3 regions of the Streptomyces sp. AHA2 genome follow, and region 3 is predicted to be linked to each of the others. Evidence: riboswitches for the same ligand, from Rfam matches in the RefSeq annotation. Region 3 holds a riboswitch; each other region holds the start of a gene.
The links. A riboswitch is a leader RNA that binds a small molecule or an ion and turns the genes downstream of it on or off. The one in region 3 is predicted to bind cobalamin.
Positions count from the first base shown of each region.

Region 1: linked by a shared signal. The riboswitch ahead of Q5694_RS17685 (ribonucleoside-diphosphate reductase subunit alpha) and the one ahead of Q5694_RS29455 (energy-coupling factor ABC transporter permease) in region 3 are both predicted to bind cobalamin.
Region 2: linked by a shared signal. The riboswitch ahead of Q5694_RS28215 (cobalamin biosynthesis protein) and the one ahead of Q5694_RS29455 (energy-coupling factor ABC transporter permease) in region 3 are both predicted to bind cobalamin.

Region 1 covers NZ_JAUQWJ010000007.1:334,647-337,911, reverse strand. The annotation lists gene Q5694_RS17685 (ribonucleoside-diphosphate reductase subunit alpha) at 1-1,645, opposite strand, end outside; cobalamin riboswitch at 1,771-1,897, opposite strand; gene mctP (monocarboxylate uptake permease MctP) at 2,078-3,265, opposite strand, start outside.
Region 2 covers NZ_JAUQWJ010000019.1:45,200-48,464, reverse strand. The annotation lists gene Q5694_RS28220 (cobyric acid synthase) at 1-419, opposite strand, end outside; gene Q5694_RS28215 (cobalamin biosynthesis protein) at 422-1,375, opposite strand; cobalamin riboswitch at 1,477-1,614, opposite strand; gene Q5694_RS28210 (hypothetical protein) at 1,741-1,962, opposite strand; gene Q5694_RS28205 (inorganic phosphate transporter) at 1,996-3,240, opposite strand.
Region 3 covers NZ_JAUQWJ010000021.1:63,589-66,853, reverse strand. The annotation lists gene cbiQ (cobalt ECF transporter T component CbiQ) at 1-670, opposite strand, end outside; gene Q5694_RS29460 (energy-coupling factor ABC transporter substrate-binding protein) at 677-1,045, opposite strand; gene Q5694_RS29455 (energy-coupling factor ABC transporter permease) at 1,042-1,743, opposite strand; cobalamin riboswitch at 1,774-1,958, opposite strand; gene Q5694_RS29450 (serine/threonine-protein kinase) at 2,062-3,265, opposite strand, start outside.

The sequences.
Region 1 (3,265 bases), on a different contig from region 3:
CGGCGGAGGCCTCGTAGGCGGCGAGCATGATGCGTTCGGCGATCCGGGTGGACAGGGCCTTCGCCTCGGGCGAGTCGAAGGGCAGGCGCAGCCGGAAGAAGACGTCCTGCAGGCCCATCGCGCCGAGGCCGACCGGGCGCCAGCGGGCGTTGGAGCGGCCCGCCTGCTCGGTGGGGTAGAAGTTGATGTCGACGACCCGGTCGAGGAACGTCACGGCCGTGCGGACGGTCTCGTCCAGGCGCTCCCAGTCGATGTCCCCGCCGGTCACGAACGCGCCGAGGTTGACCGAGCCGAGGTTGCAGACCGCCGTCTCGCCGTCGCTGGTGACCTCGAGGATCTCCGTGCAGAGGTTGGACGAGTGGACGACGTGGCCCGGCTCGGCGGTCTGGTTGGCGGTGCGGTTGGCGGCGTCCTTGAAGGTCATCCAGCCGTTGCCGGTCTGTGCCAGGGTGCGCATCATGCGGCCGTACAGCTCGCGGGCGGGCAGGGTCCTCCGGGCGAGCCCCGCCGCCTCCGCCCTGCGGTACGCGGCGTCGAACTCCTCGCCCCACAGGTCGACCAGCTCCGGTACGTCCGAGGGCGAGAAGAGCGACCACTGCGCGTCGGCGTTCACGCGGCGCATGAACTCGTCCGGGATCCAGTGCGCCAGATTCAGGTTGTGCGTGCGCCGGGCGTCCTCGCCGGTGTTGTCCCGCAGCTCCAGGAACTCCTCGATGTCCGCGTGCCAGGTCTCCAGGTAGACCGCGGCGGCTCCCTTGCGGCGCCCGCCCTGGTTCACGGCGGCGACCGAGGCGTCGAGGGTCTTCAGGAACGGGACGATGCCGTTGGAGTGGCCGTTGGTGCCGCGGATCAGCGAACCGCGGGCGCGGATGCGGGAGTAGGCGAGGCCGATGCCGCCGGCGTGCTTGGACAGGCGCGCGACCTGGTGGTAGCGGTCGTAGATGGAGTCCAGCTCGTCCCGGGGGGAGTCGAGCAGGTAGCAGGACGACATCTGGGGATGCCGGGTGCCGGAGTTGAACAGGGTGGGGGAGGAGGGGAGGTAGTCGAGGCGGCTCATCAGCCGGTAGAGCGCCGCGACCTCGTCCACGGCCCGTGCGGTGTCGTCCTCGGCGAGGCCGCTCGCCACGCGCAGCAGGAAGTGCTGGGGTGTCTCGATCACCTTGCGGGTGATCGGGTGCCGCAGCAGGTAGCGGCTGTGCAGCGTGCGCAGGCCGAAGTAGCCGAAGCGGTCGTCGGCGGCGGTGTCGACCAGCGCGTCGAGCCGGTCCCCGTGCAGTTCGACGAACGCGGCGGTGCGGTCGGCGATGAGCCCTTCCCGGTGCCCGGCGGCGACGGACCCGGTGAAGGAGGTGACCCCCTGCGAGGCGGCCTCGTCGCGGATGCCGACGGTCAGCAGGCGCGCGGCCAGCCGGGAGTAGGCGGGGTCCTCCGAGATGAGGCCGGCCGCGGCCTCCGTCGCCAGGTCCCGCAGCTCCCGCTCGTCCGCCCGCGCGGACCGGCCGCGCAGCGCGGCGGCCGCGACCCGGCCGGGGTCGGCGTCGGGGAGGTCGGCGGTCAGTTCGCTCAGGGTCCGCAGCAGAGCGGCACCGGGCCCGTCCTGCTCCTGTTCGGCGGCTGAGACCGGATCCGCTGGCGCGATGGTCACGTGGGGGCTCTCCCTCGCTCGGCACGGGGCCTCGCCGAGGGCAGGGGGCAGCACACGGACGCACACGGCGTCGCGCGTCCACCGGCCCATTCCACGAGGCCCGGACGTCAGGGCACACCGGCCGGCGGCCGGGTGCACTGTCGGCAGGTCCTCGGACTGACGCCCATGCGCACACAGGGGCATGGGTACACCGTTGCGGGACAGTTCCGGATTCGCACCGGATTCCCCTGCGGCGACAGCGAGCACGAGCATACATCTTGTGCCGGGTCCGGGTGGCACCCCCAGATGTAGTGTCGCGGTGGTGCCGGAGCGTCGGTTCCCCATGACGGCGGGCCGCCGTGACGAGTGGTCACGGCGGCCCGCTGCGGGTGGTTCACGGCTGGTCGCGTCCACGCGGCGGGGCCGCACGTCGGTGCGGCCCCGCGCCCCGGGTCAGTGCGACGAACCGGCGGTCGCAGGCGGGAGTTCCACCTGGACCCCGGGGTCGCCCGCGTCGGCCGTGTAGTCCTCCGGCTTGGTCTCGTCGACGCCGTCGGGGGCCTTCACGGCCTTGAGGACGAAGGTCAGGACGACTGTCACGATCACGTTCAGCACGAACGCCGTCAGGCCGATGTAGCCGATCTCGCCGATGCCGGGGATCTCCTTCGACGAGCCGCCGAAGTGCTTCTGCGTCGGGGAGGCCACACCGTAGGCGGCGGCCGTGCCGTAGATCATGCCGACCGCCCAGCCCGCGAGCAGGGCCCAGCGGTGGAACCAGCGTGTGAACAGGCCGCCGACCAGGGCCGGGAAGGTCTGCAGGATCCAGATGCCGCCCAGCAGCTGGAAGTTGATGGCGACCGTCTTGTCCATGGTGAGGACGAAGACCAGCGCGCCCACCTTCACCAGCAGCGAGACCACCTTGGAGACCTTGGTCTCCTGCGCGGGGGTGGCGTCCGGCTTGATGAAGTCCTTGTAGATGTTGCGGGTGAACAGGTTCGCGGCCGCGATGGACATGATGGCCGCGGGCACGAGCGCGCCGATGCCGATGGCCGCGAACGCCACACCGGCGAACCAGTCCGGGAACATCGTCTCGAACAGCTGCGGGATCGCCAGCTGGCCGTTCTGCACCTTGATGCCGGCCGCGATGGCCATGAAGCCGAGCAGCGCCAGCAGGCCCAGCATCAGCGAGTACAGCGGCAGGATCGTGGTGTTGCGGCGGATCACCTCACGGCTCTTGGAGGACAGCGTCGCCGTGATGGAGTGCGGGTACATGAACAGCGCCAGGGCGGAGCCCAGCGCCAGCGTGGCGTACGTCCACTGGCCCGTCTCCGGCGGCGTCAGCGCGCCGCGCGGCGCGCCGGTGGCCGGGTTGGTCTGGCTGAACGCGTCGCCGGCCTTGGCGAAGATGTCGTCGAAGCCACCCAGCTTGATCGGGATGTAGATGATCGCCACCGCGATCACGAGGTAGATCAGCGTGTCCTTCACGAACGCGATCAGCGCCGGCGCCCGCAGGCCCGAGGAATAGGTGTACGCCGCCAGCACGCCGAACGCGATGAGCAGCGGCAGGTCCTTGATGAACCAGTTGGTGTCCTCGCCGCCACCGACGCCCATCACGTCCAGCACGGCCTGGATGCCGACCAG
Region 2 (3,265 bases), on a different contig from region 3:
TCGGCGGGCGAACCGGCCCCCTCGCAGATCACCGCGTCATACGTGCCCCGCAACTGCTCCAGGCAGTCCAGCACCGTCCCGAGCAGCCGCTGCTGCCGCCCGCCGTGGTACCCGCGGGCGCTCATCTCCCCGACCGGCTTGCCCAGCAGCACGACCTGGCTGCTCTGCTCGCCGCCGGGCTTGAGGAGCACCGGGTTCATCAGCGCGGCGGGCTCGATCCGGCAGGCCTGCGCCTGCATGGCCTGGGCCCGCCCGATCTCCGCGCCCTCCCGCGTCACGAAGGAGTTGAGCGACATGTTCTGCGCCTTGAAGGGCGCCACCTTGACGCCCTGGCGTACCAGCCACCGGCAGATGCCCGCCGTCACGACGCTCTTGCCGGCGTCGGAGGTGGTGCCGGCCACGAGAAGGCCACCGCTCATGTTCACTTCCCCCTCTTGGAGTGCCGCGCGCCGGTCAGCAGCCGGGCACCGGCGCACACCCCGAGCGCGAGCCAGGTCACCCGCCGCGACAGCCGCACGGCCCGTTCCACGTCGTCCGTGACGACGGCACGCCCCGCCGAGTTCAGCACGGGCCGGTGCTCCACCCGCCCGCCGTAGGAGAGCGTCCCGCCCAGCCGCACCCCGAGCGCCCCGGCGAACGAGGCCTCCACGGGGCCGGCGTTGGGGCTCGGATGCAGCCCCGCGTCCGCGCGCCAGGCCCGTACGGCCCCGCGCGGATCGGGTCCGGCCAGGGCGGCGAGCGCGGCGGTCAGGCGGGCACCCGGCCACCCTGCGAGGTCGTCCAGCCGGGCCGAGGCCCAGCCGTAGCGCCGGTAACGGGGCGACTTGTGCCCGACCATGGCGTCCAGGGTGTTGACGGCCCGGAACCCGAGCAGCCCCGGCACCCCGCCGACGGCTCCCCAGACCAGGGCCCCCACCACCGCGTCGGAGGTGTTCTCGGCGACGGACTCGACCACGGCCCGGGCGATGCCGTCGGCGTCGAGGGCCTGAGGGTCCCGTCCGCACAGGTGCGGCAGCCGGGCCCGGGCGGCCTCGACGTCCCCGGCCTCCAGGGCCTGTCCGACGGCCGCGGCCTCCCGCGCCAGCGACGTCCCCCCGACCACGGCCCAGACGGCGGCGCCGGTCAGGGCGGTGGAGGCGACGGCGGATCTCCGTACGTTGCGCGCGGCGGCGGACCCGAGTGCGACGGCTCCGCCGGCGCACACGGCGGTGTGCAGCGCGCCCCACCCGCGGTGGTCCCGCCACAGCAGCCGTTCCACGGCGCCCGCGGCCCGCCCGAACGCGGCGACCGGGTGCCCCCGGCGGGGATCGCCGAGCAGCAGGTCACCGATCAGGCCGGCGGCGGCGCCGTACGCGAAGACGCGACCGGCACCCATCGGCTCAGCCGGCCGAAGGGGACGTCGGAGAAGGGGTGTCGGGCCTCGGTCGGCAGCCGCGCATGGCGATATGTCCTCACTCAGGGTGTCCACGCCCTGGTTCGAAGAGACCGGCGGTGAGAGTTCCTGGCTTCCGGGGCGTCCGCCCCGGTGACAGTGGCGGGACCGCGCCGGACTCGCACCGGCTTCCTCTCCTGCCGCCGTATTGGCCCCGGCAGTCCACCACGGCCGCGAACAACCGTCAACTTGCCGTTGACCTGCGCGGGGAGAGTGTGCAGAACCCCACATCCCGCCGGTCACACGCGTGCCGGGCGGCACGGGACCTCACGTCCCGTGCCGCCCGGCGGTCGCGCGCGGTTGTGCCGTCAGGCCATGATCAGGTAGATGCCGTAGCCCACGGCCGCCGCGCACGCGGCGAAGCAGGCGTAGGCGCCGGTGACGGCGAGGCCGGCGGAGCCGCCCTCGGCGGCCGCCCGCTCCTGGCGGGACAGGCCGGTGATGCCGAGGGTGAACAGGCCCACCAGGGCCACGGTGACCACGAGGCTGACGCCGAAGACGGAACCGAGGGCCGCCCAGTCGATCTTCATATCGGTGACTCTTCCTTGTTGCCGGTGGCCGGATCAGACCGTGGTGGTCGTGGAGGCGGTCCGCTCGGAGGTGGCCTGGGCGGGGAACGCCGGGACCGGTTCCTCGGCGATCTGGCCCGCCGGCGGCGGCGTCACCGCGGCCATCGCCGTGGTCACCACGCCGGCCGGCTCCGCCTCGTCGGTGTCGTTGACGTTGGTGTGGTCGACGACCTCACGCCGGGAGATCTTCCAGATGGCCGCGCTGGAGACGACCAGGAAGACGGCCACCACGGCGGTGCCCCAGTCGCCGAAGCCCGTGACGTACTCGGCGAGCGCGCCCACCAGAGCCGCGGCCGGGAGCGTCAGGCCCCACGCGACGAACATCCGCGTCGCCGTCGACCAGCGCACCACACCGCCCTTGCGGCCGAGGCCCGCGCCCATCACGGCGCCGGAGACGGAGTGGGTGGTGGACAGGGAGAAGCCGAGGTGCGAGGAGGCCAGGATGACCGTGGCCGCGCTGGTCTGGGCGGCGAAGCCCTGCTGCGGCTGGAGGTCGGTCAGGCCCTTGCCCATCGTGCGGATGATGCGCCAGCCGCCCAGGTAGGTGCCCAGGGCGATCGCGACGCCCGCGGAGAGGATGACCCACATGGGCGGGTCGGAGTCCGGGGCGAGGGTGCCGCCGGCGACCAGGGCGAGGGTGATGATGCCCATGGTCTTCTGCGCGTCGTTGGTGCCGTGCGCCAGGGAGACCAGGCCCGCGGAGGCGATCTGGCCGGCCCGGTAGCCCTTGGCGGAGGCCTTGCCGTCGGCCTTCTTGCCGAGGGAGTACGTCAGCCGCGTGGCGAGCAACGCCGCGATGCCCGCGACCAGGGGGGCGGCGATCGCCGGGATCAGCACCTTGGTGACCAGCACGTCGCCGTGCACCGCGCCGGCGCCCGCCGAGGCGATCGTGGCGCCGATCAGGCCGCCCATCAGGGCGTGCGAGGAGCTGGACGGCAGACCGACCAGCCACGTCAGCAGGTTCCAGAGGATGGCGCCGACCAGGGCGGCGAAGATGACCTCGGGCCGGATGCCGGCCTCGTCGACGAGGCCTTTGGAGATCGTGTTGGCGACTTCCACGGACAGGAAGGCGCCGACCAGGTTGAGGACGGCGGACATGGCCACCGCGACCTTGGGCTTCATGGCGCCCGTGGAAATGGTCGTGGCCATCGCGTTCGCGGTGTCGTGGAAACCGTTCGTGAAATCGAACGCGAGTGCGGTTACTACCACAATCGCGAGGATCAGCGAGAAGCTTTCCATTTACCCAGGCAATCGTTCGAGGTCG
Region 3 (3,265 bases):
GGGAGACGCGCGCCTCGGGCACCAGGACGCGCAGCGTGCCGTCGTAGCCGCGCCCGGCCAGCCCGGCCTGGAGGCGGGAGGCCCGGTCGAAGGCCCGCACGAACGCCGTGGCGCCGAGGCCGGCCAGGGAACGCCACTCGGCGCGGCGGCCCGTGTGGCCGAGCCGCGCCGCCTGCGCCTGACGGACGCGGCGCACGGAGTCCAGCAGCAGGAAGCTCATCCGGTACGTCACCAGCGCCACGTCCACGACGGGCGCCGGGACGCCGGCCCGCACCAGCCGCGGCAGCAGATCGGACATGGGCGTGGTGAAGGCGAACAACAGCACGCCCAGCGAGGCCGCGGAGGTGCGCAGCATCAACTCCGCTGCCCGCGCCGGCCCGTCGGCGGAGAGCGAGACGAACCCGCCCGGCCCGCCGACCTGGACCAGCAAGGTCAGCGCGCCGGTGGCGCAGAAGCCCAGCGGCACCCGGTAGGCCCGCCACAGACGCCGTGCGGGCACACCGGCCGGACCGAGCAGCACCACGACGGCGGTGGCGAGCACCAGGGCCGCGCCCGGCCAGGGCGGCAGGCAGACGGCCAGTGCGGTGAGGCCGAGCCCGAGCACGGCCTTGTCCAGGGGATGTCGGCGGCGCCAGCGGCTGCTGTGCGCCGCCGCGTCGATCGGCAGCACCCGGACTCAGTCCTTCGCGGTGACGGACTCTCCGGCGACACCCGGGGGCACGGCCGCCGCCTCCCGCTCCAGCGCCCGCTGCTCGCCCTGCCGGCGCCCCCGGCGCAGCCCGAAGTAGTAGGCGAGGACTCCGGCGCCGAGCGCGGCCTGCAGGGCGAACAGGGCCGACTCGATCTCACCGGACGGCGGTTCGTACAGCGGGGAGAACCACGGCTCGTAGTCCGGCTCGATCTCGGTGATGGCCGTCTCGGCCTCGGCGTCGGCGCCTGTGAAGGGCTCCTCCTTGTGGTCGCCGAGGCCGAGCGCGAGCGGCAGCACCGCGAGCGCGGCGACGGCGAGCAGCAGCACCAGGTTGATCTTCGTGTTCCGGCTCATCGGGCCACCGCCTCGGTCTCGGTCCGCGTCCGCTCGCGGGGCGGCAGCACGCCCAGCCGGTTCAGCTCGCCCTTGCTGGACTGCACCAGCAGCCGCATCACGAGGACGGTCAGCAGTCCCTCGCTCACCGCGAGCGGAATCTGCGTGACGGCGAAGATGGTGCCGAACTTGCCGAGCGCGCCCAGGAAACCGCTGCCCGGGTCGGGGAAGGCGAGTGCCAGCTGCACGCTGGTGACGCAGTAGGTCGACAGGTCGGCGACGAACGCGCCGCAGAACACCGTCACCATCAACGGCACCTCGAACCGCCGCAGCAGCCGGTACACCGCGTACCCGGCCCAGGGTCCGACGATCGCCATGGAGAAGACGTTGGCCCCGAGCGTGGTCAGACCGCCGTGGGCGAGCAACAGCGCCTGGAAGAGCAGGGTGATGGTGCCGAGCACCGCCATGACGGGCGGCCGGAACAGGATGGCTCCCAGGCCCGTGCCGGTCGGGTGGGAGCAACTGCCCGTGACGGAGGGGAGTTTCAGCGCGGACAGGACGAACGTGAAGGCACCGGAGGCACCGAGCAGCAGGGTGCTCTCGGGGTGCTCGCGCACCTCACGGGTGAGTGACCGGACCCCGTGGACGACGAACGGCGCCGACGCGACGCCCCAGGCGACCGCGTGCGCCGGAGGCAGGAAACCCTCGGCTATGTGCATGGCTCAGCAGACCCTCTCCAGCACCTCGTGGATGGTTGACGCGCCTTGGCCGGTCTCCTGGCTGACGGGTACCACCGCCCGGACTCCGCCTTCCCGGGTCACGAGGACCCAGTGGCTGCCCGCGAGGGCCGGAGCCGGACTTCCCGATTCACAGTGGCGAGGGCCGCACCGGCATCACACCGGATTTCCCGTTCACCAAGGCCAGGTGACAATAAGGCCCGGATCAGGACGAGCACAACCCGCACCGGGGGCGCGCGAGGGGGCGCCCCCTCGCACACCGGCGCATCCGGGACGCCGCCGGGTGAGCATCCCGTGGGGTCAGTCGTCGCCCTCGTCCCCGCCGTCCTCGCCCTCGCCGTCCCCCTGCGGGGCCGGCGCTTGCTCCTGCTCCGGCTGCTCCGCCTCCGCCGGCCCCTCGGTACCCGTGTCCTGCGCGGGAGTCATGCCGGGAGCCGACGGCGTGGGGGGCTGGTCGGTGGGCGGGGTGCCGGCCGGCGTGACGTCGGCCACCGTCCCGGTGGCCGGCGTGGTGGCAGCCGCCGGACCGGAGTCCGGCCGCGATCCGGACGCCGGGCCGGGGGTCGCCCCGGCGGCGGGGGTGCTCGCGGTGGGGGAGGGGCCCGGGTCCGTGCCCTCCGTGGCGGTGTCGTCCGGCGAGAACCACTGCATGCCGATGAGCATCGCGGCGACGAAGAGCGCCGCGGCCGCGACCGCCGCGACGGCCTTCGGACGGTTCCCGCTCCCGCCGCCGCCCCGCCGTCCGCCCCGCCCGGGACGCCCTGCCTGCGCCGCGCGGGCCGCGCCGCGGGGCCCGGGTGCGGCGGGCAGGGCGTAGGTGGTCGGGCTGCTGGTCTCCGCACCCGGATACGGGGCTTGACCGGAGGACGCGGGCCGGGGCTGCGGTCGCGGGGGCGGCGACACCTCCGGCAGCGGTTCGGGCAGCCCCCGCCAGGCACCGCCCGCGAACCACTCGGCCGCCTGCTGCGCGGTGGGCCGGTCCTCGGGCTGCTTGGCGAGCAGGCCGAGCAGGTAGTTCTCGAACGCCGGCGGCAGACCGGCGACCCCCAGCTCGCGCGGCGGCACGGGAACGGCGTCGAGGTGCTGGTGCAGCAGGGCGACGGCGCTGTCCGCCTCGAACGGCGGCCGGCCGCTGAGGAGCTGGTACAGCACACAGCCCAGCGAGTACATGTCGGAGGCGGTACCCGCCGGTTTGCCCAGGGCGCGTTCGGGCGCGAGATACATGCCGGTGCCGACGATCTGGCCGGTGGCGGTGAGCGCGGCGCCGGGGTCGTCCATGAAGCGCGCGATGCCGAAGTCGCCGATCTTCAGGTTGCCGCGGGCGTCGAGCAGCAGGTTGGCGGGTTTGACGTCCCGGTGGACGATGCCCTGGGCGTGCGCGGCGGCGAGCCCGGCCGACGCCTGAGCGGCCAGGACGGCGACCCGCTCCGCCGGCAGCGGACCCGACTTCGTGAGCACCTGGGAGAGGCTGTCGCCGTCGACCAGTTCCATCACCAGGTAGAGC